Linked DNA regions of Pseudoduganella dura. The protein of the gene in region 1 interacts with the protein of each later gene in a pairwise test. Links are inferred from orthologs where the notes say so. Each region holds a gene or a part of one and is shown in the gene's direction. Other genes may lie near its edges. The genes, in order: ybgC and acpP.

Evidence for each region.
Region 2: the proteins of ybgC (region 1) and acpP interact in binary tests that used the Escherichia coli proteins (3 or more experiments, as listed by UniProt). The link is inferred for Pseudoduganella dura from one-to-one orthologs.

Annotation. Positions count from the first base shown.
Region 1 is NZ_WNWM01000002.1:1,197,968-1,212,839, forward strand. The notes cover bases 3,744-6,422. They hold ybgC (tol-pal system-associated acyl-CoA thioesterase), read left to right. Parts: upstream 3,744-4,718; coding sequence 4,719-5,126; downstream 5,127-6,422. Other genes in these bases: GJV26_RS05475 (SDR family oxidoreductase), read left to right, coding at 3,786-4,532; tolQ (protein TolQ), read left to right, coding at 5,222-5,914; GJV26_RS05490 (ExbD/TolR family protein), read left to right, coding at 5,932-6,369; tolA (cell envelope integrity protein TolA), read left to right, coding at 6,373-6,422. In the rest of the region: GJV26_RS05455 (PilW family protein), read right to left, coding at 1-626; type IV pilus modification protein PilV, read right to left, coding at 623-1,168; transcriptional regulator NrdR, read right to left, coding at 1,577-2,044; glyA (serine hydroxymethyltransferase), read right to left, coding at 2,117-3,361; more of tolA, read left to right, coding at 6,423-7,392; Tol-Pal system beta propeller repeat protein TolB, read left to right, coding at 7,401-8,660; peptidoglycan-associated lipoprotein Pal, read left to right, coding at 8,703-9,233; tol-pal system protein YbgF, read left to right, coding at 9,327-10,073; GJV26_RS05530 (hypothetical protein), read right to left, coding at 10,719-11,603; GJV26_RS05535 (sulfurtransferase), read right to left, coding at 11,791-12,711; GJV26_RS05540 (reprolysin-like metallopeptidase), read left to right, coding at 13,092-14,872.
Region 2 is NZ_WNWM01000002.1:5,231,706-5,246,606, forward strand. Bases 6,399-9,106 are described here. They hold acpP (acyl carrier protein), read left to right. Parts: upstream 6,399-7,486; coding sequence 7,487-7,726; downstream 7,727-9,106. Other genes in these bases: fabD (ACP S-malonyltransferase), read left to right, coding at 6,399-6,528; fabG (3-oxoacyl-ACP reductase FabG), read left to right, coding at 6,594-7,340; fabF (beta-ketoacyl-ACP synthase II), read left to right, coding at 7,769-9,013. In the rest of the region: GJV26_RS22945 (EAL and HDOD domain-containing protein), read left to right, coding at 1-637; GJV26_RS22950 (SAM-dependent methyltransferase), read right to left, coding at 656-1,393; GJV26_RS22955 (Maf-like protein), read right to left, coding at 1,397-2,017; GJV26_RS22960 (YceD family protein), read left to right, coding at 2,246-2,740; rpmF (50S ribosomal protein L32), read left to right, coding at 2,960-3,142; phosphate acyltransferase PlsX, read left to right, coding at 3,352-4,395; GJV26_RS22975 (beta-ketoacyl-ACP synthase III), read left to right, coding at 4,402-5,388; more of fabD, read left to right, coding at 5,587-6,398; GJV26_RS23000 (protein YgfX), read left to right, coding at 9,291-9,743; RNA polymerase sigma factor RpoE, read left to right, coding at 9,812-10,414; GJV26_RS23010 (sigma-E factor negative regulatory protein), read left to right, coding at 10,534-10,818; GJV26_RS23015 (DegQ family serine endoprotease), read left to right, coding at 11,061-12,569; GJV26_RS23020 (glutaredoxin family protein), read left to right, coding at 12,617-12,871; lepA (translation elongation factor 4), read left to right, coding at 13,109-14,901; lepB (signal peptidase I), read left to right, coding at 14,899-14,901. UniProt on the Escherichia coli protein: Carrier of the growing fatty acid chain in fatty acid biosynthesis.

The DNA of each region.
Region 1 (14,872 bases):
TACAGGACCTGGAACGAATCGACGCCGCGCACGATCGCATCGGCATTCCAGTTGCCCGACTGCGCACGGTACTTGCAGCGCAGTTCGGTCTCGCCGTCGTCGGCGACGCCGACATAAAAAATGCTCCAGCCCGGCTCACCGCCGCCGACCGCGAAGCCGGCGCAATCGACCACGGAACCATCGCCGCTGCCGCTGCCGAGTCCGCCGAAATGCACGGCCAGAACGTCGCTGCCGCGCACGGCATCCGGTGCCGCCAGCGCGCCGCCGAAGCCGGCGCCCATTCGCGGCAGCGTGCGGTTGTCCAGGCCGCCGATCCCGGCGTCGCCATCGGCCGGCGGTGCGCCGCTTTCGAGATCGGACCATGCCGCCTGCCGCACTGCCCGGGCGATCAGCTCCAGCGCATAGCGCCCGCCGTCATCGAGGCGTGTATTGGCCGCATGGTGCACGAAATCGCGGTTCGCCAGCAGCAGCATCGCCGATGCCGCCAGCGTGACGGCGAGCCCGAGGCCCAGCGCCACCAGCATCTCGGGGAGGCCCACGCCGGCCTGCGGGGAACCGGGGCATGCCGGCCGGCCGATAGTGCGCTGCGTGGCCCGCGGCGCGCCGCCGTTCATCGCCGGCCTCATGGCCAGGCTCCCGCCACGGCAACCGCCACGCCGGGCGCGCGGCCGCCCTGCCCGTCGCGCTCCGGCGTGCCGTCCGGCCGCCTGCCGCGCCAGCCGATCTTGACGACGACCGGGTCGGATGCGCCACCGGTGCACGTCCAACGCAGCCGGCCGCCCGCATACATTTGCGCATCGCGGCAGATGCGCGCGCGGCCGGCCGGCAACGCGGCGCGCACCTGGCGCCCGAGTTCATGGACGTCGAGCCGGGCAATCCCGGCCGGATCGCACGGGCCGAGCCGGCAAGTCGACTCCGGCGCAACTGGAACGGGGTTGGCATGGGCGTCGTAATCGACGCCGAGGTAGACGGCCGGCACCTGGGCGGCATTGGCGCGCATGCGATCGGCCATGCCCGCCGCGATCTGCACCGCCGCCGACAGCAGCGCCGATTCGTGACGCGTGCGCATCGCGTGCAACTGCATCGCGGTGCCGCCGATCAGGCCGAGCGCCAGCACGAGCAATGCGATCAGCACTTCCAGCAACGTGAACCCGGCAGCGTGGCGCATCGGCAACCTCCCCTCGTCGACTCAGGCGTACAAGGTAACGGCGAGCGGACTCGGCAGGTTGAGCGGGCGCAAGGTCCGGTCGGACAGCTTGAAAATTCCTGGCAGGAAGCTGCGCAAAGGGATTGCGCAAACGCAGGGTGCGAGGTCGGAATGGCCTCGCGCAAGGAAGGGAGAACGATCAGCGCAAGACGTTCAACAGGGAACCGTCTTTATCGCATGAATACTGTGGATCGCGATGATCGATTGTGATACAGGATTGTGATAACAGCTTGTGACAGCAGCTTGTGACAGCAGCTTGTGACAGCAGCTTGTGACAGCAGCTTGTAACAGCGGCCCGTGAGCACGGATGGCGGCGACTGGCCGGAATCCCTGCGTGCCACGGTGACGCGCGCCGTCAGGCCGCCGGCATCACTCCTGCCGCTTGCGCTCCTGGCCGGCTTCCTCGATCGCATCCTGGAATTCCGCGAGATCCTCGAAATTCTTGTAGACGGAAGCGAAGCGGATGTACGCCACCTTGTCGAGCCGCTTCAGCTCGCCCATCACCAGTTCGCCGATGTAGTTGGAATCGACTTCGCGCTTGCCGCTCGTGAGCAGTTTTTCCGCGATCGATTTCACCGCGTCGTCGACGGCGGCGGCGGCGACCGGACGCTTGCGCAATGCGAGCATCAGGCTACCGCGCAACTTCGCCTCCGCGTACTCGGCCCGGCTGCCATTTTTCTTGACCACGAACGGCATCGAAAGTTCGATCCGCTCGTACGTGGTGAAGCGCTTGTCGCACTTGCCGCAGCGCCGCCGGCGCTTGATCGCGTCCCCCTCCTCCGATACGCGCGTATCGAGGACGTGGATTTCATCGTGCTGGCAGAACGGACATTTCATGGGCGAACCTGGTGGGATCAAAAAAGGCGCCGGGCTTCGCAGCCCGGCGCCCCGATAGTAACGCCGTGTCGATTAAGCGTAAACCGGGTACTTGTCGGCCAGCACCTTGACGGCGGCCTTGACGCGTTCGATCGTGGCGGCGTCCTGCGGGTTGTCCAGCACGTCGGCGATCAGGTTGCCCACTTCCTCGGCTTCCGCTTCCTTGAAGCCGCGGGTGGTCATCGCCGGGCTGCCCAGGCGGATGCCGGACGTGACGAACGGTTTTTGCGGATCGTTCGGAATGCCGTTCTTGTTGCAGGTGATGTGGGCCGAACCCAGGATCGCCTCGGCTTCCTTGCCGGTCAGGTTTTTCGCGCGCAGGTCCACCAGGAACACGTGCGACTCGGTACCGCCGGAAACGATGCGCAGGCCGCGCTTGATCAGCGTTTTCGCCAGTACGTCGGCGTTCTTCACGACCTGCTGCTGGTAGGCCTTGAATTCTTCCGATTGCGCTTCCTTGAATGCCACGGCCTTGCCGGCGATCACGTGCATCAGCGGGCCGCCCTGGATGCCGGGGAAGATCGCCGAGTTGATGATCTTCTCGTGCTCGGCCTTCATCAGGATGATGCCGCCGCGCGGGCCGCGCAGCGACTTGTGCGTGGTCGACGTGACGAAGTCGGCGTGCGGTACCGGGTTCGGGTACAGGCCGGCGGCGATCAGGCCGGCGTAGTGGGCCATGTCCACCATGAAGTAGGCGCCGACGGCCTTGGCCACGGCGGCGAAGCGTTCGAAGTCGATCTTCTTCGAGAAAGCCGACGCGCCGGCGATGATCAGCTTCGGCTTGTGCTCGTGGGCCAGCTTTTCCATCGCGGCGTAGTCGATGTCTTCTTCGGCGGTGAGGCCGTAGGACACCACGTTGAACCACTTGCCGGACATGTTCAGCGCCATGCCGTGCGTCAGGTGGCCGCCTTCGGCCAGCGACATGCCCATGATGGTGTCGCCCGGCTTGAGCACGGCGAAGAACACGCCCTGGTTGGCCTGCGAACCGGAATTGGGCTGCACGTTGGCCGCTTCGGCGCCGAACAGCTGCTTGACGCGGTCGATGGCCAGCTGCTCCACCACGTCCACGTATTCGCAACCGCCGTAGTAGCGCTTGCCCGGATAGCCTTCGGCGTATTTATTCGTCAGCTGCGAACCCTGGGCTTCCATGACGGCCGGCGACGTGTAGTTCTCCGACGCGATCAGCTCGATATGGTCGTGCTGGCGCTTGTTTTCGTTCTGGATGGCGCCGAACAGTTCCGGGTCGACATTGGCGAGGGTGTGATCTTTTGCGAACATGAATTAACTCCGATTGAGACTGGCAGATAGGATCGAATGAGGACATGCCGGGTAGACACAGACAGCCCGACCGCACGCTCATCCGCGCGATTCCATCGTGGCTGCCCAGGCGAACGGCGTTGTGACATCCCACGTTCCCCGGTGGATCTCCACCTCTCGCCCGCCATGCCCGTGCCGGTGCCGCCTCCGCCGCCCGGTCGTTCAAATGCGCGCTTTTCGCCAGTTACGTGGGACATAAATGGAGCCGAGATTGTATGTGATGTGCCCAGTCTGAGCAAGGAAGGGGCGCTCCGCGAGGCGAGCTCGACGTGGTAGCGCGACCAAACACTGTCAATTCGGCTACAATCGCGAGGATTTGCCGGGCATGGTGGAAGCGCTTGACCCACCAGCGGACCCACGCCAACCGCACTTTCGAGGAATGCTCATGATCGTCTTCATTACCGGCGCTACCGCCGGCTTCGGCGCCGCGATGGCGCGCATCTTTGCCACCAATGGCCACCGCGTGCTGATTTCGGGCCGCCGTGAAGACCGGCTGGAAGCCCTGGCCGGCGAGCTGGGACCGAACGTGCGCGCCGTGCCGCTGGACGTGACCGACAAGGCGGCGATCCATGCGGCGCTCGAAGCGCTGCCGGCCGGCTGGCGCGATATCGATGTGCTGGTCAACAACGCCGGCCTCGCGCTCGGCGTGCGGCCGGCCCACGAGGCGCAGCTGGAAGACTGGGAAACGATGATCGCCACCAACTGCACCGGCCTGGTGACGATGACGCGCGCCGTGCTGCCCGGCATGGTGGCCCGCAACAGCGGCCTGATCATCAACCTGGGCTCGGTGGCCGGGCGCTTCCCTTACCCGGGCGGCAACGTGTATGGCGCCACCAAGGCCTTTGTCGACCAGTTCACGCTGAACCTGCGTTCGGACCTGGTGGGCACCGGCGTGCGCGCCACCAATATCGCGCCGGGCCTTTGCGGCGGCACCGAGTTCTCGAACGTGCGGCTGAAGGGCGACGACGCCGCCGCCGCCAAGGTCTACGAAGGCACCACGCCGCTGACGGCCGACGACATCGCCGCGACCGCCTACTGGATCGCCACTTTGCCGCCGCACGTCAACGTGAACATGATCGAATTGATGCCCACTTGCCAGGCTGCCGGTCCGCTGGCGATCAAGCGTGTCTGACATGGCGACGATGCGGCGGAATTTAATTGCCTTGGTGCACCATTCGTAAGCGAATGTTACAAGTATTGGTGGGCTCCCACGAATTTGTTTAACTGATCAGCTTTTCATAACGTCAGCAAACTTTTGGCAACGGTTTTGCATGAATCGCGTAGAATGTTGCCTGATAACACTTGTAACAATACCACCATGGCTTCAGAGTTCACCTGGGAGGTCCGTGTCTACTACGAGGATACGGACGCGGGCGGCATCGTCTATTACGCGAATTACCTGAAGTTTTTCGAACGCGCGCGTACCGAATGGCTGCGCGCGATTGGTGTTGAGCAGCAGAAACTGCTGGAAGAGCACGACGCGATGTTCGTGGTGAAAAATGTCAGCGCGGACTATCATGCGCCCGCCAGACTGGACGATGCTCTACACTTGACGCTAGTTATCGAGAAGCTTGGTCGTGCCTCTGTCGTGTTCCGGCAGCAGGCATGGTGCGGCTCGACCCTGTTGAACACGGCTCATGTCAAGGTTGGTTGTGTCGATTCCGCGCTGCGCCCCTGCGCGGTGCCCGACGCCGTCGCCGGACACATGCGCGCCTACGTGAGCTGACCGGCCGGCCTCGGGCACTTTGCACTTCGACGGATTACCGGCATGCACCGTGCCCGTACTCACCAATTGCTTACTATTGTACAACTAATTTATAAATGAACGAGTCCCAAGATCTTTCCTTCATTGCCCTCATCTCCAATGCGCACCTGATCGTTCAGCTGATCATGGCGCTGCTGCTTGGCCTTTCCATCGTCAGCTGGACCTATATCTTCAAGAAATTGTTCGACGTGCGCGCCGCGCGCCGCCTGACGGTCGATTTCGAAAAGACCTTCTGGGCCGGCGGCAACCTGCACCAGCTGTACCAGGCCGCAGGCAGCAACCGCGCCAACAACGGCGCGCTGTCGCGCATCTTCGAAGCCGGCATGGGCGAGTTCATCAAGGGCAAGCAGGCGGTGGCCGCCAACCGTGAGACGTTCGATGGCGGCGCGCTGCTCGATGGCGCCCGCCGCGCGATGCGCGCGGCGTTCCAGCGCGAGATGGATGTGCTGGAATCGCACCTGGCATTCCTGGCGTCGGTCGGCTCCGTGTCGCCGTACATCGGCCTGCTCGGCACCGTGTGGGGCATCATGAACGCGTTCCGCGGCCTGGCCAACGTGCAGCAGGCCACGCTGTCGGCGGTGGCGCCGGGCATCGCCGAGGCACTGATCGCCACCGCGATCGGCCTATTCGCGGCCATCCCCGCCGTGGTGGCCTACAACCGTTTTTCGCATGATATCGACCGCCTGGCGATCCGCTTCGAAAGCTTCGTCGAAGAGTTCTCGAACATCCTGCAGCGTCAGTCGCGCTAGAACGAACGGAGACCACGATGGCTTCTTCCTTCAACAGCAGCATGCGTGGCGGCCGCGGCCGCAAGCTGAAATCCGAGATCAACGTCGTGCCGTATATCGACGTGATGCTGTGCCTGCTGATCATCTTCATGGTGATGCCGAGCTCGAACAATCCGAGTTCGATCGACTTGCCGCACGCGGAAAAATCGGTGCGTCCGCCGGATGCCTATATCCAGGTCACGCTCAAGCCCAATGGTGCGCTGTCGATCGGCATCGCGGGCAAGAATGCCGATGCGCCGGAAACGGCGCCGAACCGCGATGCCCTGGTGCGCAAGCTGGCAACGCTGCACGAGGACAATCCCGATTATCCGGTGCTGATCGCGGGCGACAAGGAAAGCAAGTACGACGACGTGATCCAGTTGATTTCCGAAGCGAAAAAGATGGGCATCAACCGCGTCGGTCTGGCGACGAAGTAAGGCATGGCGACAAATGAAGCAAACACGGGCGGCCCGTATCGGGTGCCCCGCAATGGCAGCGGCTGGCGCGCGTTCGGTCTCGCGCTGGCCACGCACGCGCTGCTGGTCCTGTTCCTGGTAATCGGCGTCAACTGGCAGAACACGCAGCCGGTGGCCGTGGAAGCGGAAGTGTGGGACCTGACCACGCAGCAGGCCGCACCGCCGCCGCCGCCCGCCGAAGCACCGGAACCGGAGCCTGCGCCCGCGCCGGAACCGAAGCCGGAACCGGCTCCACCGCCTCCTGCCCCGACGCCGGCTCCGCCGCCGCCGAAGGAAGTGACGCCGCCGAAGCCCGATCCGGAAATCGCGCTCAGGAAAGAGCGCGAGAAGAAGAAGGAAGAGGAAAAGCGCATTGCCGAGGAAAAGGCCGAGGAAAAGCGCAAGCAGAAGCTCGAGGACCAGAAGGAAGCCGAGCGGGAGCGCAAGCTCGCCGAGCAGAAGCAGAAGAAAGAGCAGGAAAAGCGGGAACGCGAGGAAGAAAAAGAACGCCTGGCCGAGGAAAAAGCGGCGGCCGAGAAGAAGGAACTGGCCGAGCAAAAGAAAAAAGACGACGAAGCCAAAAAGAAACAGCTGGCCGAGAAGAAGGCCGCGGAGAAGAAGGAATCCGATCGCCTGGCGAAAATGCGCGCGGATGAAATGCGGCGCATTACCGGCGCCGCTGGCGGCAGCAGCGGCACGGCCGAGAAATCGACCGCGCCGCGGATGGACGGCGGCTACGTGGCCGCCATCACGGCCAAGATCAAGAGCAACATCAGCTATGCGGGCAGCCAGGATGTTCCGGGCAATCCGCGTGCGGAGTTCAAGATTTCGCAATTACCGACTGGGGAAATCATTTCGGTCCGAAAGATCAAGAGCAGCGGAATTCCTGCCTACGATGCCGCCGTGGAGAACGCGATCAACAAGTCGTCGCCTCTGCCAAAAAAGAAAGACGGCACGGTGGAGCGGGATATCAATGCCAACTTCAATTTGAAAGACTTGCCTTGACGCGAAACATGAAAAAACTCAATACCCTGTTCATCACCGCCGGCATGCTGGCCAGTCTCACCGCCCAGGCGCAATTGCGCGTGGAAATTTCCGGCGTCGGCAGCAACCAGATTCCCGTGGCCGTGGCCGCCTTCGTCGACGAAGGCCAGTCGCCCACGCAGATCTCGTCCGTCATCAAGACCGACCTGGAGCGCAGCGGCGCCTTCAAGGTGATCGATGCCGGCACGATTACCGACATGAATGTCGATGCTTCCACCTACAAGGCGCGCGGCGCCGACGCGCTGGTGATCGGCACCGTGCAAAAGGGGGCGAACGGCACGTACGACGTGCGCTACAAGCTGATGTCGACGATTCAGAACAGCAAGCTGTCGCAGCTGGACCAGCAGGCGCCGGCGCAGTTCACCCGGCTGTCGGCCCACAAGATTTCCGACGACATCTATGAAAAGCTGACGGGCGTGCGCGGCATCTTCGCCACCCGCATCGCCTACGTGACGCAGCAGGGCCGCTCCTACCGCCTGGAAGTGGCCGACGCGGACGGCGAGAACGTGCAGCTGGCGCTGTCGTCGAACGAGCCGATCATTTCGCCGTCGTGGTCGCCGGACGGCACCAAGGTGGCCTATGTGTCGTTCGAGCAGAAGAAACCGGTGATCTACGTGCAGAACCTGATCACGCGCCAGCGCACCGTGATCGCCAACGAACGCGGCAGCAATTCGGCCCCTTCCTGGTCGCCGGACGGCAGCCGCATCGCGCTGGCCCTGTCGAAGACGGGCAACACGCAGGTCTATATCGCCAACAGCAGCGGCGGCGGCATCCGCCGCATCTCGAACAGCAGCGGCATCGATACCGAACCGCAGTTCTCCGCGGACGGCCAGTCGATCTACTTCACCAGCGACCGCAGCGGCGGCCCGCAGGTGTACCGCATGAGCGTGAACGGCGGCGACGCCCAGCGCGTGACCTTCAAGGGCACCTACAACATCAGCCCGCGTCTTTCCTCGGATGGCAAGACGCTGGCCTATATTTCCCGGCGCAACGGCAACTTCCAGCTCTATGTGATGGATCTGGCAAGCGGCCAGGAGCTACGTTTGTCGGATAACAGCAACGACCAGGCCCCGAGCTTCGCTCCGAACGGCAAGTACATCTTGTACTCGACCGAATCGGGCGGGCGCAAGGCCCTGGCGGTGGTGTCGGTGGACGGCCGGGTCAAGCAACGCCTGACCATTCAGGCCGGTGCAATCAAGGAACCCACCTGGGGTCCTTTCATGAAGTAAAACAGGCAGTAAAGACCTTTCACAACGACCAGGAGAATCAATATGCGTAACGTAAAAAGCATCGCCTTCATCATCAGCAGCGCCGCCCTGCTGGCAGCTTGCTCGAGCCCCGTCAAGGTTACCGAGCCGGCACCCGTAGTGGAAAGCAAGCCGACCGACACCACGCCACAGGCCGACAACACCCGTTCCGTGGCACCGGTGGAAACCAAGTCGCTCGACCCGCTGGACGATCCGCAAGGCGTGCTGGCACAGCGCAGCGTGTACTTCGACTTCGACAGCTATGTCGTGCGCGAAGATGGCAAGTCGGTGGTGTCGAACCACGCCGGCTACCTGACCAAGAACACCAGCCGCAACATCCTGGTTCAAGGCAATACCGATGAACGCGGCGGCGCCGAGTACAACCTGGCCCTGGGCCAGAAACGTGCCGAAGCCGTGAAGCGCTCGCTGGTCGCGCTGGGCGTGTCGGATGCGCAGGTTGAAGCTGTTTCGCTGGGCAAGGAAAAGCCGAAAGCCACCGGCAGCAACGAAGAGGCATGGGCGCAGAACCGTCGTGCCGACATCGTCTACAAGTAATTCCTGAATCCACCGATTCGGACACCCGTAACGGGGCAGCGCGCAAGTTATACTGCGCCCTGCCCCGTTTTTTCATTGAAAGCGCTTACGAACATGATCAAATTCGCCAAGACGGCTGTCGCACTGGCAGCCGCCGCCTTCTCCCTGCATGCCTCCGCCGGCGTGTTCGACGACGACGAAGCGCGCCGCGCGATCCTCGACCTGCGTGCCAAGGTGGAAGCGCTGTCGAAGGATCTCGCCTCCCGCATGGACACCAAGGCGGACAAGACCTCCACGCTGGACCTGATCGCCCAGCATGAACAGACGATGCAGGAAATCGCGCGCCTGCGCGGCCAGGTGGAAGTGCTGCAGAACGAAATCGAAGTAGCCTCCAAGCGCCAGAAGGACCTGTACGCCGACATGGACAAGCGCCTGCGCGCCCTGGAGCCGCGCCAGGTCGAGATCGACGGCCAGACCGCATCGGTCGACCAGTCCGAGCAGAACTCCTACGACGCGGCGATGCAGCAGTTCAAGGAAGGCAACTACGAAGGCGCCGCCACCGCGCTGCAAGCGTTCGTGCGGCGCTACCCCGGCTCGGCCTATGCCGCCAATGCCCAGTACTGGCTGGGCAACGCCTATTACGCGAACCGCGACTGCAAGGCCGCGATCGTGGCGCAGCAGGCGGTGGTCAAGAACTACCCGGACAGCCCGAAGGCCGCCGACGCGATGCTGAACATCGCCAGCTGCCAGACCGAGCTGAAGGCCGTCAACAACGCCAAGAAGACGCTGAACGAGCTGATCAAGGCTTACCCGAACACCGCGGCCGCGCGGACCGCCAAGGAGCGGCTGGGGAGCAAGTAGGAAGCGAGGGGAGCAGCAGTACAGTCCGGTTCGTCCGCCATGGGGTGACCACATGGAACGCAGCAGGAGTCGCGCGGAGCCGGCTTCTTGCCTGTGAGCGGGCAATGGCGTGCGCGCCATTGCCCGCCCGGCACCGGTGGACACGGGCACGAATGAAATTTCGTACGATTCGATGCTCCTAAGCATTTGACAGGAACGGCCGGGCCATCCTATAATCCCGCTTCTTTCGGAGGGTCGTTAGCTCAGCTGGTAGAGCAGCGGACTTTTAATCCGTTGGTCGCAGGTTCGAATCCCGCACGGCCTACCACTCGAAAGAAGCAGCGCAGTAACTAGTTTTGCAGGGGGTCGTTAGCTCAGCTGGTAGAGCAGCGGACTTTTAATCCGTTGGTCGCAGGTTCGAATCCCGCACGGCCTACCACTTGCACAATGTGTCGCGCAGTTGTTGTAGATGTTTGTTTTACCTTGGGTCGTTAGCTCAGCTGGTAGAGCAGCGGACTTTTAATCCGTTGGTCGCAGGTTCGAATCCCGCACGGCCTACCAAGATTCATCAGGAAAGCCCACGAATTCACGTTCGTGGGCTTTTTTGTTTCCGGCCAGTTCAGCGCCCGGGAATATCGCGCCATGCGCCATCGAGGCCGGCAGGCTTTACAGCAGCGCGTCGATCGCCGTCGTAATCTGCGCCTGCAAGCCGACGATATCGACGGTCGCTCCGGTGCCATGGGCGACCTCCGTGTAGATACCGTCGCCGTTACCGTCATGGAATACTTCAAACTGGGTCCGGGTGCCGTATGTCACGGTCTGCACCACGTATCCCTCCTCCGGCTGCGTATAGGCGACTGTGGTATTGCCATGGGTCGACACGGCAACCGTCGTGCCGTCCGCCTTGACGACCTGGGCCGCCGTCACCGTATCGCCGCTGAATGTGAAACTCAGGCGGTCGTACGGGTCGACATCGAGCGCCGTGGTCGCGCTGCCCAACGCGGCGAATGCCTGCGTGTCGGATGCGAGGTGATACGTGGTGCCGTCCGTCGACGTGAATTGAAGCGTCTCCAGCGTATTGCCGTGCACCGTTGTCGCGGTGATCGTGCCGCCCTCGACCGTGAAGCTCGTGGCGGCCAGTTTCGTGACATCGACCGTACGGACGTTGCCTGACCAGCCAACGGATTCGGAAACGGCCGTCACCGATCCGTCGGTCACGGTGAAGGTATAGGAACGCGCACTGGCCACCGTCGTGTCGAACGTCTTCACGTCCTGCGACAGGTGGTACAGCGTGCTGTCCGCCGTATCGACCGCATAGGTCGATACCTCGGTCGTCGTGCCGCGGGTGATGGTTTCGGTCACGGTGCCGGTACCTACCGTGAACGTTGCATCGGCAGGCAGTTTCACCGGGATGACATGGTCGCCGGCGACCCGCGCCAGGCCGGTCACCTGGCCGTCGGTGATCGTGAACTGGACATTGCCGGACACATAACCGGAAGATGAGTAGGGGTTGAATCCGTGATTCGAATTGAAATGGTCGTTACTACGCATAGGGCCGTCTCCAGGATTAAGAATGGAAATACGACTATAGGAGCGCCTTCTGTAAATCGGCGTTAAGCCGCGTAAATATATTTCTCAAAGAAAATTATTTAATCGCCCGATGCATATCGGCACCCGCACCCGTGTCACAAGGAAGACCGCAAAGCCGGTCTTCGCAGGGTTCATTTCAATCGGCGCATCAGCATTTGCTTGTCCACCGGTCGCATGTCTCGACCAGCCCCCCACTCCACTCCAGCCATCCCCCGTCATACACGGCAATCTCCGGCCACCCCATCAGCCACGCATAAAAGAACGCCAACGATGCCCGCCAGCCGGTGCCGCAATAAAACGCGATGCGCTGTTCGGCCGTGATCCCTTCCAGCTGCCACATCGCCGCAATCCCGGCGGCCGGCCGCATCGTGCCGTCGTCCAGCTGATAAGCGGTCATGCTGTTGACGTCGCCATCGTCACCCGCCCTGCCCCAGAGCGCGCCGGGGATGTCGCCCCGCGCGGCGATATAACTGTAGCCCGACACCTTGCCCAGGAATTCCGCCTCGCTGCGGATGCTGACAAGCGCGGTGTCGTTCCGGCCGAGCAGCGCGCGGGCCTGCGCCATGTCGGCCAGGAACTCGGGATGCGCGGGAAACGAAATGCCGAAACCGGCAACCGGAGACAACGACCGTGACGGCCCCGCCTCGCAGGAATGGCCGCCCGCCTGCCACGCGGCGAATCCGCCATCGAGCAGGCGCACATCCGTCACGCCCGCATACAGCATCAGGTGCGCCACCCGCGCCGCGGCCAGGTTGTTACGGCCATAGAGGATGACTGTCGTGTCGTGGCGAATGCCGCGCGACAGCAGCACGCGCAGCAGCGCCTCGTCAGGCACCTTGTTCCAGAGGGGCGGCTCCTCGATTTCGCAGGTATCCAGGTAGCCGGCACCGGGAATATGCGACGCCTCGAAGAAGTGCACGGCACCGCACCCCGTTTCGATCAGCCGGCAACCATCGCCAAGGCCACCGTGCAAGATCAGTGCCGCCAGTTCGTTCGCGCTGACGAGTTGCCGCGCCCGGACCAGATCCGCGCGACAGCCAGCTGCAGGAGGTAGATGAACGGGATTCAATGCAATTGCCGGAAGTTGGCCGTAGGCGGGCACGAGTAAAGAAGGCAGCCATTATATCGCTGCGACAATTCAGCAGGGAAAATCGCCGTTCCGGGAAGCGCGCGGGTACTGACAAAACTGATCTCTACAACGAACAATGGCTTTACATATTACTTCCATGCAATTACCAATCGCTTTTTTCATGCTCTTTACAACGCAGTAAAAAATTAAGCTTGAGCAAAATAATAAATCAGCAATAGTATTGTTGAGTTCCATTGCTTAATTTATATCAAGAAATGCGAACTGCCGCTGGGGGAAGCAGCGGATCAAAAGGGATCATGACAAGAGACACAACAACAAGACCACCGAGTAGAGCAAACCAAGTCGCGAAAGGACATTGCATGAGAATCAAGCCGTTCACCCCGTCGAACCACGGCGGGTTGCAGCAGATGCGCACCGCGCCGGGCGTGAAATCCTCCCTGGCGCTATGTGTCGCCCTTGCCTTTACTGCCGCTGCGCCGATCGCGCATGCCGCGAAGGCGGAAAATCCGGCAGTGTCCGTCGAGCGCGCCGCGCCTCATTGGCAAAGCACCGCCATTCCGGCAGCCTCGCTGACCGTTGGCGGCGCGACGAAAACGCCGTCGCTGAAGCTCAAGCGTTTCCACGCCGCCACGCTGGACAAGCCGGGCATGAAGGGCCTGACCGCGGGTGCGCCGCTCGAACGCGGCGACGGCGAAGTTCCCAATACCCTGACCATCTCGCTGCCCCATCCGGACGGCGGCTACCAGCGTTTCGCGCTGGTCGAATCACCGATCATGGAACCGGGCCTGGCAGCCAAGCATCCCGATATCAAGACCTACCGCGGCAAGGGCATCGACGACCCCACCGCCACGCTGCGCATGGACATCACCAGGCTGGGCCTGCATGCTTCCGTGCGTTCGCCGAACGGCGGCTGGTATGTCGACCCCTATTACCACCTGGACGACAGCCTGTATGCCAGCTATCACAGCCGCGACCTGACGAACCAGCATGGCCCGCTCGTCGAAGCCGCACTGGGCGAAGCGCAGCTGACGCTGTCCCGCGGTTTCTACAAGGAAGGCGACAACGTCGAAGTGCGCGGCCTGAACTTCGCGCCGGGCGCGACCGTCAACATCACCGTGCGTACCGAGGGCGAGGAAGGCGCGCTGCAGACCGTGGCCGCCACGGCGGACCGCAACGGCGTCGTGTCGCTGACGCTGCCGGCCGGCAGCACCGGCTCCTTCGAGGTCGTCGCCAGCGATGGCCGCGCCACCAGCACCGCGTCGTACCACGTGGTCGAGGCCACCTCGGCCGCCAGCGCCACCACCGGCAACCAGCTGCGCACCTATCGCCTGGCACTGGTGACCGATCCATCGTATGCCACCTACTTCGGCGGCTCGGCCAACGTGACGGCCGCCAAGGTCACGCTGATCAACCGCGTCACCCAGATCTACGAGGACGAAACCTCGATCCGCCTGGTGCTGATCGAAGGCACCGATGCGCTGAACCTCGATACCGCCGCGCAGATGACCGGCACCAACGGTCCCTGCGGCGGCGCGGCCTGCTACACCACCGCGCAGGCCTCCGGCTGCGCCAGCTCCACGCTGCAGCGCAACCGCATCGTGACCGGCCTGCTGGCCGGCGCCAGCAACTTCGATATCGGCCACATCGCGTTCGGCCTGAACGGCGGCGGCGTCGCCAGCCTGGGTGTCGTGGGCGGCAATGCCAAGGCACAGGGTTGCACGGGCGTGCCGACGCCGGTGGGCGACTATTTCGCGGTCGACTACGTGGCGCACGAGATCGGCCACCAGTTCGCCGGCAACCACACCTTCAACGGCGTCACCGGCAGCTGCGCCGGCGGCAACCGCAACCCGGAGACCTCGGTCGAGGTGGGCAGCGGCTCGTCGATCATGGCCTACGCGGGCATTTGCGCCGCCGATAACATCCAGCCGCACAGCGACCCGTACTGGTCGCAGCGCAGCTTCGATGAAATCACCGCATACGTCACCAGCGGCGAGACGCCGATCAACGAAGTGCAGGCGGGCGTGCTGCGCAACTTCACCGCCGACGGCCAGCAATTCCAGGTCAGCTGGAACGGTAACCTGTCCGCGCCGATCGTGCGCGGCTCCAACTACACGACCGCCGGCGTTCGGGCGGCGATCCA
Region 2 (14,901 bases), 4.0 Mb from region 1 along the record:
ATCACAGATGGCCATCATGCAGTTGCTCGACTTGCTCGCTTCCGATGCGGACCAGCGCGATATCGAACGCGGCATCAAGCTCGACCCCTTGATCACGCTGAACCTGCTGCGCCTGGTGAACACGCCGGCCGTCGGCGCGCGCTTTCGCATCAATTCCGTCGGCCATGCGCTGGTGGTGCTGGGCCGGCGCCAGCTGCAGCGCTGGCTGCAGATCCTGCTTTACGTCAAAGGGCACCAGTACGATTCGCCGCTGCTGCAACTGGCCACCACGCGCGGCAAGACGATGGAAAACGTGCTCGAGCACCTGCGCCCGGGCGAACGGGTCGGCGCCGACATCGGTTTCACGGTCGGCATCATGTCGCTGATGGATACGCTGTTCTCGGTGGCGATGCCGGAAATCCTCGACAGCGTCAACGTGCTGGACGACGTGCGCGCCGCGCTGTTGCACCGCACCGGCAATTATGGCGATGTGCTGAAGCTGATCGAGCTCGTCGAGCAGGCGCAGGAAGGGCCGGAACTGACGGGCCTGCTGCACAGCCTGGGGCTGACTTCCTCCACGCTGTACGCGAGCCAGGTGGCGGCGTACGAGTGGATCAACGACTATGCCAGCGGCGTGAGCATTACGCCGATCCGCTGACAGCCGGGCTGGCTTCGTCTACTGCGCCAGCAGTAAAAACACCGTCGGTTTCTTGTGGAAGTCCGGGCCGCGTTCGCCGGCCAGCGCGGTTTTCCATTGCGCCGCCGTCTGCGTGCGGATCGTTTCCGACGGCAGGCTGATATCCGTCGCCACGCAGATCAGCGTGCCGGGCTGGCATGCGGCCACCAGCGCTTCGAGCAGGGCGCCGTTGCGGTAGGGCGTTTCGATGAACAGTTGCGTTTGCCTGTCGGTGCGGGAACGCCCCTCGAGCTCCTTCAAGCGCTTCGTGCGCGTGGCGGCGTCGGTGGGCAGATAGCCGTTGAACGCGAAGCTCTGTCCGTTCAGGCCGCTCGCCATGACCGCCAGCAGCAGCGACGACGGGCCCACCAGCGGCCGCACGGCGATGCCTTCCTTGTGTGCCAGGCGTACCAGGTCGGCACCCGGGTCGGCCACCGCCGGCACGCCGGCTTCGGACAGCAGGCCCACGTCGATGCCCTCGCGCAGCGGCGCCAGCAGGCCGGCCAGTGCCTCGGCCCTCGTGTTGACGTTCAGTTCGGTGATCGCGATTTCCTGCAAGGGGCGCGCCAGCGGGTGCACGGCGTGGATCAACTTCAGGTAGGCGCGCGCCGTCTTGGCGTTTTCGGCCACGAAATGCGACAGCTGCGCCGTGAGCGCCTGCACGTGGTCGGGAATCACGTGGTTCAGCGCCGTGGTCTCGCCCAGGGTGTTGGGAATCAGGTAGAGGGTGCCGGGCATGGGTCAGGAATGGGTGCGGAGTTGAAAGAAGGCGACGCCGGCGGCGCGCAGCATGCCGGTCAGCGCGATCAGCGGCAGGCCGGTCAGTGCGGTCGGGTCGGAAGAATCGATGCGTTCCAGGATCGCGATGCCGAGCCCTTCGTTCTTGGCGCTGCCGGCGCAATCGTAGGGCTGCTCGATGCGCAGGTAGGCATCGAGTTCGGTATCGGGCAGGTCGCGGAACTTGACGACGGTGCGGATGTCTTCCACCTGGCAGGTGCCGTCGCGCCCGTCCCACAGGCACAGCGCCGTGTGAAACACCACCTCGCGGCCGCGCATTTTTTGCAGCTGGGCGAGAGCGGCGGCATGGCTGCCGGGCTTGCCGATCTGTTCATCGTCCAGCGTGGCCACCTGGTCGGAGCCGATCACCAGGCTGCCGGGGTGTCGTGCCGCCACGGCGCCGGCCTTGTCGCGGGCCAGCCGCAGCGCGGTGGCCGAGGGCGTTTCGCCGGCCAGCGGCGCTTCGTCGATGGCTGGCACGTCGACCGTGAACGGCAGTTGCAGCCGGCCGAGCAGCTCGCGCCGGTAGGGTGAGCTCGAAGCCAGGATCAGCGCGGCAGCGGGCGAAGGAAAGTTGTGATTCATGGAAAGATTTTATTGTGGCGAGGCGCTTCGAATTGTTATATGCTCTGTGCGCCGTTGAATCGCGCAGCGGAATCGTGCGGCAAAGGCCGGAGATGGGGCCGGCATGCGACAGCTGGTTGAAAAAGGTTGAAAAAAGGTCTCCCGGCGCGCGCAAGTCTTTGACCGCGCGCTGAAAACCCTGTTATTATCGCAGGTTTTCGAGGGAAGTTTTAGCCGATGAGTGCTGCGATGAATGTCCAACTGATCGACGCCTTTGAATTCTGTCGGACGGGCGGCACCCGCGAAGGCGAAACGCCGGTGGCTGACATGACGCGCCTCGTGCGCGATTGCGCATCGTCCGAAGGCGCCGTTGCCTGGAAGGCCGAGGGCGGCACGAGCAAGCATGGATTTCCGCAGATGCGCCTGGCCGTTGCCGGCACCGTGCACCTGACTTGCCAGCGCTGCCTGGCGCCGTTTGCCTACGAGATCGATTCCTCGACCGTGCTGATGCTGGGCGAGGATGATGCCAGGGCCGATGAAATCGAAACGGTGGTCGACGACGAGACGATCGATGTGATCGTCGGCACGCGTTCGATGAACCTGATGGACCTGATTGAAGACGAGGCCCTGCTGGCCTTGCCGCAAGCACCGAAGCACGACACCTGCCCGGACACGGCGCTGCTCGATTCGGTGCGCAGCGAGAAGAAGTCGCCTTTTGAATTGCTCAAGGCGCTGAAAAAATAAAGATCAATGTATTGAGGGGCCGCGAAACGCCGCGCAGCGGATTTCCGGGGTTTCCTGAAGAACATGCCAATCGGGCTGCGAGTATTGGCATTGAGTGGTAACGCAGCAAGGTAGCGTAGCTAGGTCATGCCGATGCGCGATGCCACTGGGATACTCGATTTGCATGTATTTGCCGGTCGATTGTGTTAAAATTTTAGAACTTATGTATTAGGAGTCATCATGGCAGTTCAGCAGAACAAGAAGTCCCCTTCGAAGCGCGGCATGCACCGTTCGCACGATTTCCTGACCGCCCCGAACCTGGCAGTCGAGCCGACCACCGGCGAAACCCACCTGCGTCACCACATCAGCCCGAACGGCTTCTATCGTGGTCGCAAGGTGCTGAAGACCAAAAACGACGAGTAATCGGCGTTTTGGTTTCGGCCAAAGACCAAAAGCGGTGCACGCGAAAGTTTTGTCGTGGCGCCGCTTTTTCTTTTTGCCGACCCCGAGCACCTTCCGGCATGCCGGGCTTTCGTGCCCATTCGCGCATGCTGTTTCCCGGCCTGCCGGGAATGTATGTGTCTTGAAACCGCAGGCTCCGGCATTTTTGCCGGGATCGCATCTTGCCCGCAATGACAATAAAAATTTCTATCGACTGCATGGGCGGTGACCACGGCCCGTCGGTCACCATTCCTGCCGCAATTTCCTTCCTGAATCGCGAACCCAATGCCGAGCTGATCCTGGTGGGCCTGGAGGACGTGCTCCGCGCCGAGCTGAAGAAGCATCGCGCCGGCGAGCATTCCCGTATCACCGTGCTGCATGCATCCGAACAGGTGTTGATGGACGATCCACTCGAAGTGGCGCTGCGCCGCAAGAAGGATTCGTCGATGCGCGTGGCCATCGAACAGGTCAAGGACGGCAAGGCCCAGGCCTGTGTCTCCGCCGGCAATACCGGCGCGCTGATGGCCGTGTCCCGCTATGTGCTGAAAACGATGACCGGCGTGGACCGTCCGGCCATCTGCGGCATCATGCCGAACCAGAAGGACGGCCCGACCTATGTGATGGACCTGGGCGCCAACGTGGATTGCGAACCGCACCACCTGCACCAGTTCGCCATCATGGGATCGGTGCTCGTGCACGCGATGGAGGGCATCGCCCGCCCCACCATCGGCCTGCTGAACGTGGGCACCGAAGATATCAAGGGCAACGAAGTGGTCAAGGCCACGTCGACGCTGCTGCAGGCCGACCACGAGCGCGGCAAGCTCAATTTCCACGGCAACGTGGAGGGCAACGATATCTTCAAGGGCACGACCGACGTGGTCGTGTGCGACGGCTTTGTCGGCAATGTGACGCTGAAAGGCGTTGAAGGCGTGGCACGCTTCTTCAAGATGGTGCTGACGGCCGAATTCAAGCGCAACCCCATCACCATGCTGGGTGCGCTGATCGCCAGCAGTGCCCTCAAGCGCATTACGCGGCGCCTGAATCCTTCCCGCTACAACGGCGCCGGCCTGCTGGGCTTGCGCGGCCTGGTATTCAAGAGCCACGGCGGGGCGGATGTGGAAGCCTACGAGTGGGCGATCCGCCGCGCATACGATGCGGCGAAAAACGACGTGCAGCAACAGCTGGCGGACCTGATCGCCGAACTGATGCCACGCGAAAATACAACCATTGGGTGAGACGGCATGACTCTGTACAGCAAAATCATCGGCACGGGCAGCTACTTGCCCGAACAACGCGTGACGAACGGCGACCTGACCGCGCAACTGGCGGCCAAGGGCATCGAAACGTCCGACGAGTGGATTTCCTCCCGTAGCGGTATCTCGGCGCGCCATTACGCGGCGCCGGAACAGGTATCTTCCGATCTCGCGGTGCACGCTGCCCGGCGCGCGCTGGAGATGGCGCAACTGCAGCCGAACGACATCGACCTGATCCTTGTCGCCAGCTCCACGCCGGATTTCTTCGGCAGCTTCCCCAGCACCGCCTGCATCGTGCAGCGCAAGCTGGGCATGACCAACACGAGCGCCGCCATGGATGTGCAGGCCGTGTGCAGCGGCTTCGTCTACGCGCTGGCCTCGGCGGACAGCTTCATCAAGTCCGGCATGCACAAGAACGTGCTGGTGATCGGCTCGGAAGTGTTTTCGCGCATCCTCAACTTCGAAGACCGCACCACCTGCGTGCTGTTCGGCGACGGTGCCGGCGCCGTGGTGCTGAGCGCTTCCAGCGAGCCGGGCATCCTGGCCTGCAAGCTGCACGCGGATGGCCGCCATTCCGACATTCTTTCCGTGCCCGGCAATGTGGCCGGCGGGGCGGTGGCGGGCAGCGCCTTCCTGTACATGGATGGCCAGGCCGTGTTCAAGCTGGCGGTGACCGTGCTGGAAAAAGTCGCCAACGAAGCGCTCGAGGCGGCCGGCATGACGAGCGACCAGATCGACTGGCTGGTCCCGCACCAGGCCAATATCCGCATCATGAACGGCACTGCGAAAAAGCTGGGCCTGCCGCTGGACAAGATGGTCGTCACCGTCGACCAGCATGGCAACACGTCGGCCGCCTCGATCCCGCTGGCGCTCGATACCGCCGTGCGCGACGGCCGCGTGAAGAAGGGCGATGTCGTGATGATGGAAGGCGTCGGCGGCGGCTTCACGTGGGGCGCCGTCCTGGCGAGGATGTAGGAATAGATGGTTTTACCTCTCGCCGGGACTTGGCGGGGATGCAGGAAATAGTTGGCTTTGCCTTCTCGCGGGAACCTGGCGGAGAGGTAAGCTGTAGGTGGAATACAAACGGCGGTGTACAATGCGCGCCGTTTTAGAATTGTTGCTCTAAACGCGGATGCGCCCCGGCGCGTCCGCTTTTCATAACGAGAACACACCATGACCCAATTCGCATTTGTATTCCCCGGCCAGGGTTCCCAGGCCGTGGCCATGATGGCCGGCTTCAACGGCAATCCGGTCGTCGAGCAGACGATCGCCGAAGCGTCGGACGCGCTGCAGTTCGACCTCGGCAAGCTGATCGCCGAAGGCCCGAAGGAAGAACTCGATCTCACCACCAATACCCAGCCGGTCATGCTGACCGCCGCCGTCGCCGTGTACCGCGCATGGATCGCGGCCGGCGGCGCCGTACCAAAGGTCGTGGCCGGCCACAGCCTGGGCGAATACTCGGCGCTGGTGGCTGCCGGCGTGATTCCGTTCAAGGATGCCGTGCCGCTGGTGCGCTTCCGCGCGCAGGCCATGCAGGAAGCGGTACCGGTGGGGCAGGGCACGATGGCTGTCGTGCTCGGCCTGTCCGACGACGACGTGCGCGCCGCCTGCGCCGAAGCCGTGGCCGCCGATCCCACCCAGGTCGTGGAAGCCGTCAACTACAACGCGCCGGCACAGGTCGTGATCGCCGGCCACACCGCCGGTGTCGAGAAGGCTTGCGAGATCGCCAAGGCCAAGGGTGCGAAACGGGCGATGCGGCTGCCGGTGTCGGCACCATTCCACTCGTCGCTGCTCAAACCGGCGTCGGACCGCTTGCGCGAATACATGGATGGCATTCATTTCAATGCGCCGCAGATCGATTTGATCAATAACGTTGATGTTGCCGTGCTGCATGATCCTGGAAGCATCAAGGACGCGCTGGTGCGCCAGGCCGCGAGCCCGGTGCGCTGGGTCGAGACGATGCAGAAAGTGGCGGCGGGCGGCATCACCCAGGTGATCGAATGCGGTCCGGGCAAGGTGCTGATGGGATTGACGAAACGCATCGACCCCGCCCTGGCCGGCGATGCCATCACCGACCAGGCTTCGCTGGAGCGGCTGCTGGCGGCACTGAAGTAAGCTGCCGCGTCGATGCGGCACGCATTGAGGCCGAACCTCAGGCTGAACAACAACAAAGGATGATTATGATTCTGTCCAACCAAGTCGCGCTCGTCACGGGCGCATCGCGCGGCATCGGCAAGGCGATCGCGCTGGAACTGGCGCGCCAGGGTGCGAAGGTGATCGGCACCGCCACCACCGAAGCCGGCGCCGAGGCGATTTCCGCTTATCTGGCCGAGGCCGGCGCACAGGCGGGCAAGGGCGTCGTCCTGGACGTCACCGATGTGGAACGCTGCGGCGCCGTCATCGACGAAGTGGGCAAGCAGTTCGGTGCGATCGGCATCCTCGTCAACAACGCCGGCATCACCGCCGACCAGCTGGCGATGCGGATGAAGGACGATGAATGGGACAAGGTCATCGCGACCAACCTGTCCGCTGTCGGCCGTCTGGCGCGGGCGGTCCTGCGTGGCATGATGAAAGCCAAGACTGGGCGTATCATCAACATCACGTCGGTGGTGGCGTCTTCCGGCAATCCCGGCCAGATGAACTACGCGGCGGCCAAGGCCGGTGTCGAGGGCATGTCCCGCGCACTGGCACGCGAGATCGGCAGCCGCAACATCACCGTCAATTGCATCGCCCCGGGCTTCATCGACACGGACATGACGAAAGTCCTGGGCGAGGAACAGCATGCGGCCCTGCTCACGCAGATCCCGCTGGGCCGGCTCGGCAAGCCGGAAGACATCGCCGCGGCGGTGGCTTTCCTGGCGTCGCCGAGTGGCGCGTACATCACCGGCACCACGTTGCACGTAAACGGCGGCATGTACATGAATTAACGGCTTCGCGCATGGATTAAAGGCGCGATCCCGTTTTTTAGCAGTGATTTCGGTAAAGCTGAGCACAGAAGCCGAAATTAGTTTTTCAACGCGCAAACCTGATAAAATGCGCGCTTTCCGTAACATACACACAATGGAGCCATAACATGTCCGATATCGAACAACGCGTTAAGAAGATCGTCGCCGAACAGCTGGGCGTCGCCGAAGCCGACATCAAGAACGAATCGTCCTTCGTCGATGACCTGGGCGCCGACTCCCTCGACACCGTTGAACTGGTAATGGCACTGGAAGACGAGTTCGAAATGGAAATCCCTGACGAACAAGCCGAAAAGATCACCACCGTGCAGCAGGCCATCGATTACGCGACGAATCACGTCAAGGCCTAAGTTCGCAGCAATAGCAGCAAAGATCGACTCCAGGAGAATCGCTTGAGTTCCAAAAACCGTCGTGTGGTGGTCACCGGCCTTGGTTGCGTAGCCCCGAACGGCAATACCGTTGCCGAAGCGTGGAGCGCGATTACCGAGGGCAAATCCGGTATCGCCAACATCACCAAGTTTGATGCCAGCGCGTTCTCGACCCGCTTCGCCGGCGAGGTCAAGAACTTCAACGTCGAAGGCTATCTCGACGCCAAGGAAGCCCGCCACATGGATACCTTCATCCATTACGGCATGGCTGCGGGTATCCAGGCGATCCAGGATTCCGGTCTGGTCGTCACCGAAGAGAACGCCGATCGCATCGGCGTGATCATCGGCTCCGGCATCGGCGGCCTGCCGATGATCGAAGAACAGAAGGCCGATTACGACAAGCGCGGTCCGCGCCGTATCTCGCCGTTCTTCGTACCGGCCTCGATCATTAATATGATCTCCGGCAACCTCTCGATCAAATACGGCATGCGCGGTCCCAACCTGGCGATCGTGACAGCCTGCACCACCGGCTTGCACAGCATCGGCGCGGCAGCGCGCCTGATCGAATACGGCGATGCCGACGCGATGGTGGCCGGCGGTGCCGAATCCACCGTGTCGCCGCTGGGCCTGGGTGGCTTTGCCACCGCCCGTGCGCTGTCGAGCCGCAACGACGATCCCGCGACCGCATCGCGTCCGTGGGACAAGGACCGCGACGGCTTCGTGCTCGGCGAAGGCGCCGGCGTGATGGTGCTCGAAGAATACGAGCACGCCAAGGCGCGCGGCGCCAAGATCTACGCGGAACTGCTCGGCTTCGGCATGAGCGCCGATGCGTACCACATGACGTCGCCGCTGGAAGATGGCAGCGGCGGCGCCAAGTCGGCGATCGCGGCCATGAAGAATGCCGGCATCAACCCCGACCAGGTGCAGTACGTGAACGCGCACGGCACGTCGACGCCGCTGGGCGACGTGGCCGAAGTCACCGGCATCAAGTATGCATTCGGCGAACACGCCAGGAGCCTGGTGGTGAGCTCGACGAAGTCGATGACCGGCCACCTGCTGGGCGGCGCCGGCGGCCTCGAGGCCGTGTTCACCGTGCTGGCGATCCACCACCAGGTGGCACCGCCCACGATCAACCTGTTCAACCAGGACCCGGCGTGCGACCTGGACTTCTGCGCCAATGTCGCCCGTCCGATGGCCATCCAGTATGCCGTCAAGAACTCGTTCGGCTTCGGCGGAACGAACGGCAGCCTCGTGTTCGGAAAAGTTTGAACTTTCCCTGCTCACTCCGGTCAAACGGAAGTGAGCGCCAAGGGGCCGTGGAGTATTTCCCACGGCCCGCCGGTGCCGGCGTTCGTCGGCACCCGATTGCCCGGCAAGAGGCCGGCGCTTCCAGTTGCGCTTTCAGTTGCGCTTTCAGTTGCGCTTTCAGTTGATTCTCCAGTAATCGTCGATCCGGTCTGACCAGGCGGCTGAATGCCTTGCCCGGTTTGTTTGTATCCCGCGTTCGTTCCGGCGACTTCGTTCGCCCATCCTATCCGTCGCCACGATGTCGATCGCCGTGTCCGCCGTCATTCGTCCGTCGCCGTCGTTGCGCGTGGCGCAGGCGGCGTTGTGCGCGGCCGTGCTGGCATGCGGGGCGTGGTCCGGGCCGGGCGTGGCCGGTGCGCTGCTGCTCGCGGCAGGCATGGCGGGCGTGTTCTGCCAGCGCCGCCTTGTCAAGCTCGCGCGCATTGATATTTCGGCTGTCGGGCAAATTCGCCTGACGGTATACCAGCAGAGAGAGACACGGCACGCGGGCAGGGGGCAACGCGTGCGGTTGATGCCGGGCTCCACGTTATGGCCGGGCTTGTTGCTGTTGCGCCTGGAGAGCGAAGCGGGCCGGTGCCACTGGCTGGTCGTGCTTCCCGACAGCGCGGCGCCCGAGGTGCGGCGCCGGCTGGCGCTGGCGGCGCGTGCCGGCGGCGGCAATGAACCGAAAATAAATCCCGAAAACCCCTGAACCAAATGCGGCGCGGCGTCTCTATAGCGATATGAGTGCCCGCGCTGCAGGCCACCGAGGGCAGAGGTGTGACGACAGACCGTGAGAGCGATGGGCTGCTGGTCGAGCGAGTCCAGGCAGGTGAGCGGCAAGCATTCGACTTGCTCGTGTCGAAGTATCAGCGCAGGCTGATGCGGCTGGTATCGCGCATCGTGCACGATCCTGCCGAAGCGGAGGACGTGGTGCAGGAAAGCTTTATCAAGGCATACCGGGCGTTGCGTCATTTCCGGGGCGATTCCGCCTTTTACACGTGGTTGTACCGGATCGGTATCAACACCGCCAAGAATTTTCTCGTGACACAGAGCCGCCGGACGCCCACTTCCTCGGATGTCGATGCCGAAGGTGCCGAAGCGTTCGACGAAGGTGATCACCTGCGCGATATCAACACGCCCGAGTCCATGCTTGCCAGCAAGCAGATCGCGGAAACGGTCAATGCCGCGATGGATGCGCTGCCCCTCGACCTGCGCACGGCGATCCTGCTGCGCGAGATCGAGGGGATGAGTTATGAAGAGATTTCGGAAATCATGTCGTGCCCCATCGGAACCGTGCGCAGCCGCATTTTCCGGGCCCGCGAAGTGATTGCCGACAAATTACGGCCACTCCTGGACATGCCTGTTGACAAGCGCTGGTAAGGCTCCGAAACTGACAGTTCAGCCTGTTGCAACTATTGGTCATTCCCGTTGTTGCATTCTCGTTGTTGCTTCTCATAGTTGATTCTCATTGTCGATCACCTTCCCCCATCGGACAAGTCATGGAAACCCCGACCCGCCTCCAGGAGCACATTTCGGCGATGGTGGACAACGAATTGCCGGCGTGCGAACTCGAACTCACGATGGCCGCGCTATCCGAGCCCGAAGGCCTGGCGGCATGGCGCATGTACCATTTCGTCGGCGATGCGCTGCGGGCGCACCAGCCGGCTACCGACCTGTCTCCCGGCTTCGCGGCCCGGCTGGCCGAACGCCTGGCCGCCGAGGAATTGCCGGGCCGTCCCGCCGATGCGGCGCACGGAGGGCAGCCCGCCGAGACCGTTCCCTGACTCTCCCGCAAGCCACAAGCCGTCCTCTGCCTGGTAGACGCTGCGCTGGCCGACCGGCTGGCACTTCCGTGCGCTGTTACAAATCCGTTTCCCTCGTTACAGCACGCTACAAATCTCCCCTTGAAATTTGTTATTGGTCGCAACATCTTGTGCGTGTTGCAACTCAAGGTTTTCGCTGTACCATACAGTGGAGCCTTTGGCTTGTCCCGCGTTCTGACTTACACCGAAAACAGACTATTCCTATGAAAACAAATACTTCTGCTGGTAGTAAAACCTTGTCGGCGCTGCTGGTCAGCGCAGGGATCCTGTTCGCACCCGCCGCCATCAACCTGGCGCCCGTTCACGCCGCAGCGGCCTCGGTCGCCGGCCTGCCGGACTTTGCGGACATGGTGGAAAAGGTTGGTCCGGCCGTCGTCAACATCCGCACCACGGAGCGGCTGCGCCCGCGCGACTCCGGCATGGCGGACGAGGACGAGATGCAGGAATTCTTCCGCCGCTTCTTCGGCGGCCAGATGCCGACCCCGCGCCGCGATGGCCAGCAGCCGCGCGGCAACAATCGCCAGCAGCAGGTGCCCGCGGAACGCGAGGTGCAGCGCGGCGTCGGTTCCGGCTTCATCGTCTCGGCCGACGGCTATGTGCTGACCAATGCCCACGTGGTGGCCGGCGCCGATGAAGTCTACGTCACGCTGACCGACAAGCGCGAATTCAAGGCCAAGGTGCTGGGTGCCGACACCCGCACCGACGTGGCCATGCTGAAGATCGATGCCTCGCGCCTGCCGGCGCTGACGATGGGCGACCCGAACAAGATCCGCGTGGGCGAATGGGTGGTGGCGATCGGTTCGCCGTTCAACCTGGAAAATTCGGTCACGGCCGGCATCATCTCGGCCAAGTCGCGCAACACCGGCGAATACCTGCCGCTGATCCAGAGCGACGTGGCCGTCAACCCCGGCAACTCGGGCGGCCCGCTGATCAACATGCGCGGCGAAGTCATCGGCATCAATTCGCAGATCGCCACCCTGTCCGGCGCGTACAACGGCATTTCGTTCGCCGTGCCGATCGACGAGGCGATGCGCGTCGCCGACCAGCTGAAGGCATCCGGCAAGGTCACGCGCGGCCGCATCGGCGTGTCGATCGGGGAAGTCAGCCGCGACGTGGCCGAATCGCTGGGCCTGAAGGAAGCACGCGGCGCCGAGGTCTCGATGGTGGAAGAGGGTGGCCCGGCCGCCAAGGCCGGCCTGAAGGCGGGCGACATCGTCATCAAGTTCAATGGCACCGAGATCAGCGGCTCGAACGACCTGCCGCGGCTGGTCGGCAACACGAAGCCGAATACCCGCGCCACGATCACCGTGTGGCGCCAGGGCAAGGCGGTCGACCTGCCGGTCACCGTCGCCGAGCTGGAATCGGACCAGCCGGCCAGGGGCGTGCGTGGCGAACGCGGCAAGCCGAATGCCGAAGGCGCGGCGAATGCGCTGGGGCTGAAGGTCGCCGACCTGTCGGCGGCCGAGAAGAAGGACCTCGGCGTGCCCGGTGGCGTGAAGGTGACTTCCGCCGAAGGCGTGGCGGCCGGTTCCGGCATCCAGCCCGACGACGTGCTGCTGCAGCTGAACAATTCGCCGATCACCGATGCCCGCCAGTTCGGCGCGCTGGTATCGAAGCTCGATCCGAAGAAGAACGCGGTGGTGCTGGTGCGCCGCGGCGACGTGGCACGCTTCCTCACGCTGCGGCCGGCCCCGGCTCCGGCACCGAAGTAAGCGGATCAGGGGCGGCGACACCTTCGCCGCCCATCGCCGTTCTTCCCATGCACTTCACCCTGTATTCGCGCGGCTATTGCCACCTGTGCCAGGACATGCTCGATGCCTTGCTGGCATTGCGCGGCCCGGACCGGCCGTTCACCGTCGACGTGATCGACGTGGACGCCTATCCGGCACTGGTGGCCCGCTTCGACGAACTGGTGCCGGTACTGTTTGCCGGCGGCGCGGAGCTGTGCCACTATTTTCTCGACGAGCAGAAGGTATTGGCCGCGCTGCGCAACCGGCCCGGGGAGCTGGCCTGAGATTCAAGCTCGACAAGCGGGCTCGATAGGCTGGCTCGCCAAGCCGGCCCCATAAACGGGCCCGGCGCCCCATCGCGCAGCCGCCACGTCGGATTTCCGGCTTTCCCCTCTGAAATCCGGTAAAATGCTAGGGGTTTTTCCTTGCACGTTTCTAGAAAGCGCTCGGCAGGGCTTCCCGCCCAGAGCGCTTTTTTGTATTTGGCCGCGTATTTGCAGCCTCAACGCCGTTTTAATTCAATGAACAACATTCGCAATTTCTCCATCATCGCCCACATCGACCATGGCAAGTCCACGCTGGCGGACCGCATCATCCAGCTGTGCGGCGGCCTGTCGGACCGCGAGATGGAATCCCAGGTGCTCGATTCGATGGACCTCGAACGCGAGCGCGGCATTACCATCAAGGCCCAGACGGCGGCGCTGAAATACAAGGCGCGCAATGGTGAAATCTACAACCTGAACCTGATCGACACGCCGGGCCACGTCGACTTCTCGTACGAAGTCTCGCGCTCGCTGTCGGCCTGCGAAGGCGCGCTGCTGGTCGTCGACGCCTCGCAGGGCGTCGAGGCGCAGACGGTGGCGAACTGCTACACGGCGCTGGACCTCGGCGTCGAGGTGGTGCCGGTGCTGAACAAGATCGACCTGCCGAACGCCGATCCGCCGTCCGCGATCGCCGAGATCGAGGACGTGATCGGCATCGAGGCCGGCGACGCCGTGCATTGCTCGGCCAAGACCGGCCTGGGCGTCGAGGATGTGCTGGAATCGATCATCGCCAAGGTGCCGCCGCCGAAGGGCGACCCGGATGCGCCGCTGCAGGCGCTCATCATCGACTCGTGGTACGACGCCTACGTGGGCGTCGTCATGCTGGTGCGCGTGGTCAACGGCACCATGAAGCCGAAGGAAAAGATCCGCCTGATGGCCACCGATTCGGTGCAGCTGGTGGAAGACATCGGCATTTTCTCGCCGCGTTCCGTGTCGTTGCCGACGCTGTCGGCCGGCCAGGTGGGCTTCGTGATCGCCGGCATCAAGGAACTGAAGGTCGCCCGCGTGGGCGACACGATCACGCACGCGGCCAAGCCGGCGCCCGAGCCGCTGCCCGGCTTCAAGGAAGTGCAGCCGCAGGTGTTCGCCGGCCTGTTCCCGGTCGAAGCGAACCAGTACGACGCGCTGCGCGACTCGCTGGAAAAGCTCAAGCTGAACGATGCCGCGCTGATGTACGAGCCGGAAGTGTCGCAGGCGCTGGGCTTCGGCTTCCGCTGCGGCTTCCTGGGCCTGCTGCACATGGAAATCGTGCAGGAACGCCTGGAACGCGAGTTCGACATGGACCTGATCACCACGGCGCCCACGGTGGTGTACGAGGTCGAGCAGCGCGACGGTTCCATCCTGAAGGTGGACAATCCATCGCGCATGCCGGACCCGTCGCACATCAACGATGTGCGCGAGCCGATCGTCACCGTCAACCTGTACATGCCGCAGGAGTATGTCGGGTCGGTGATCACGCTGTGCATCGGCAAGCGCGGCGTCCAGCTGGACATGGCCTACCACGGCCGCCAGGTGAAGCTGGTGTACGAGATGCCGATGGCCGAGATCGTGCTGGACTTCTTCGACAAGCTCAAGTCCACCTCGCGCGGCTATGCGTCGATGGATTACGAGTTCAAGGAATACCGCTCGGCCGACGTGGTTAAGGTCGACATGCTGATCAACAGCGAGAAGGTCGATGCGCTGGCCATCATCGTGCACCGCGCCAATGCGCCGTACCGCGGCCGCCAGGTGGCGGCGAAGATGCGCGAACTGATCCCGCGCCAGATGTTCGACGTGGCGATCCAGGCCGCGATCGGCTCCAACATCATCTCGCGTGAAAACGTGAAGGCGTTGCGCAAGAACGTGCTGGCCAAGTGCTACGGCGGCGACATCTCGCGGAAAAAGAAACTGCTCGAAAAGCAGAAGGCCGGCAAGAAACGCATGAAGCAGGTCGGCTCCGTTGAAATCCCGCAGGAAGCATTCCTGGCAATTCTCCAAGTGGACGAAAAATG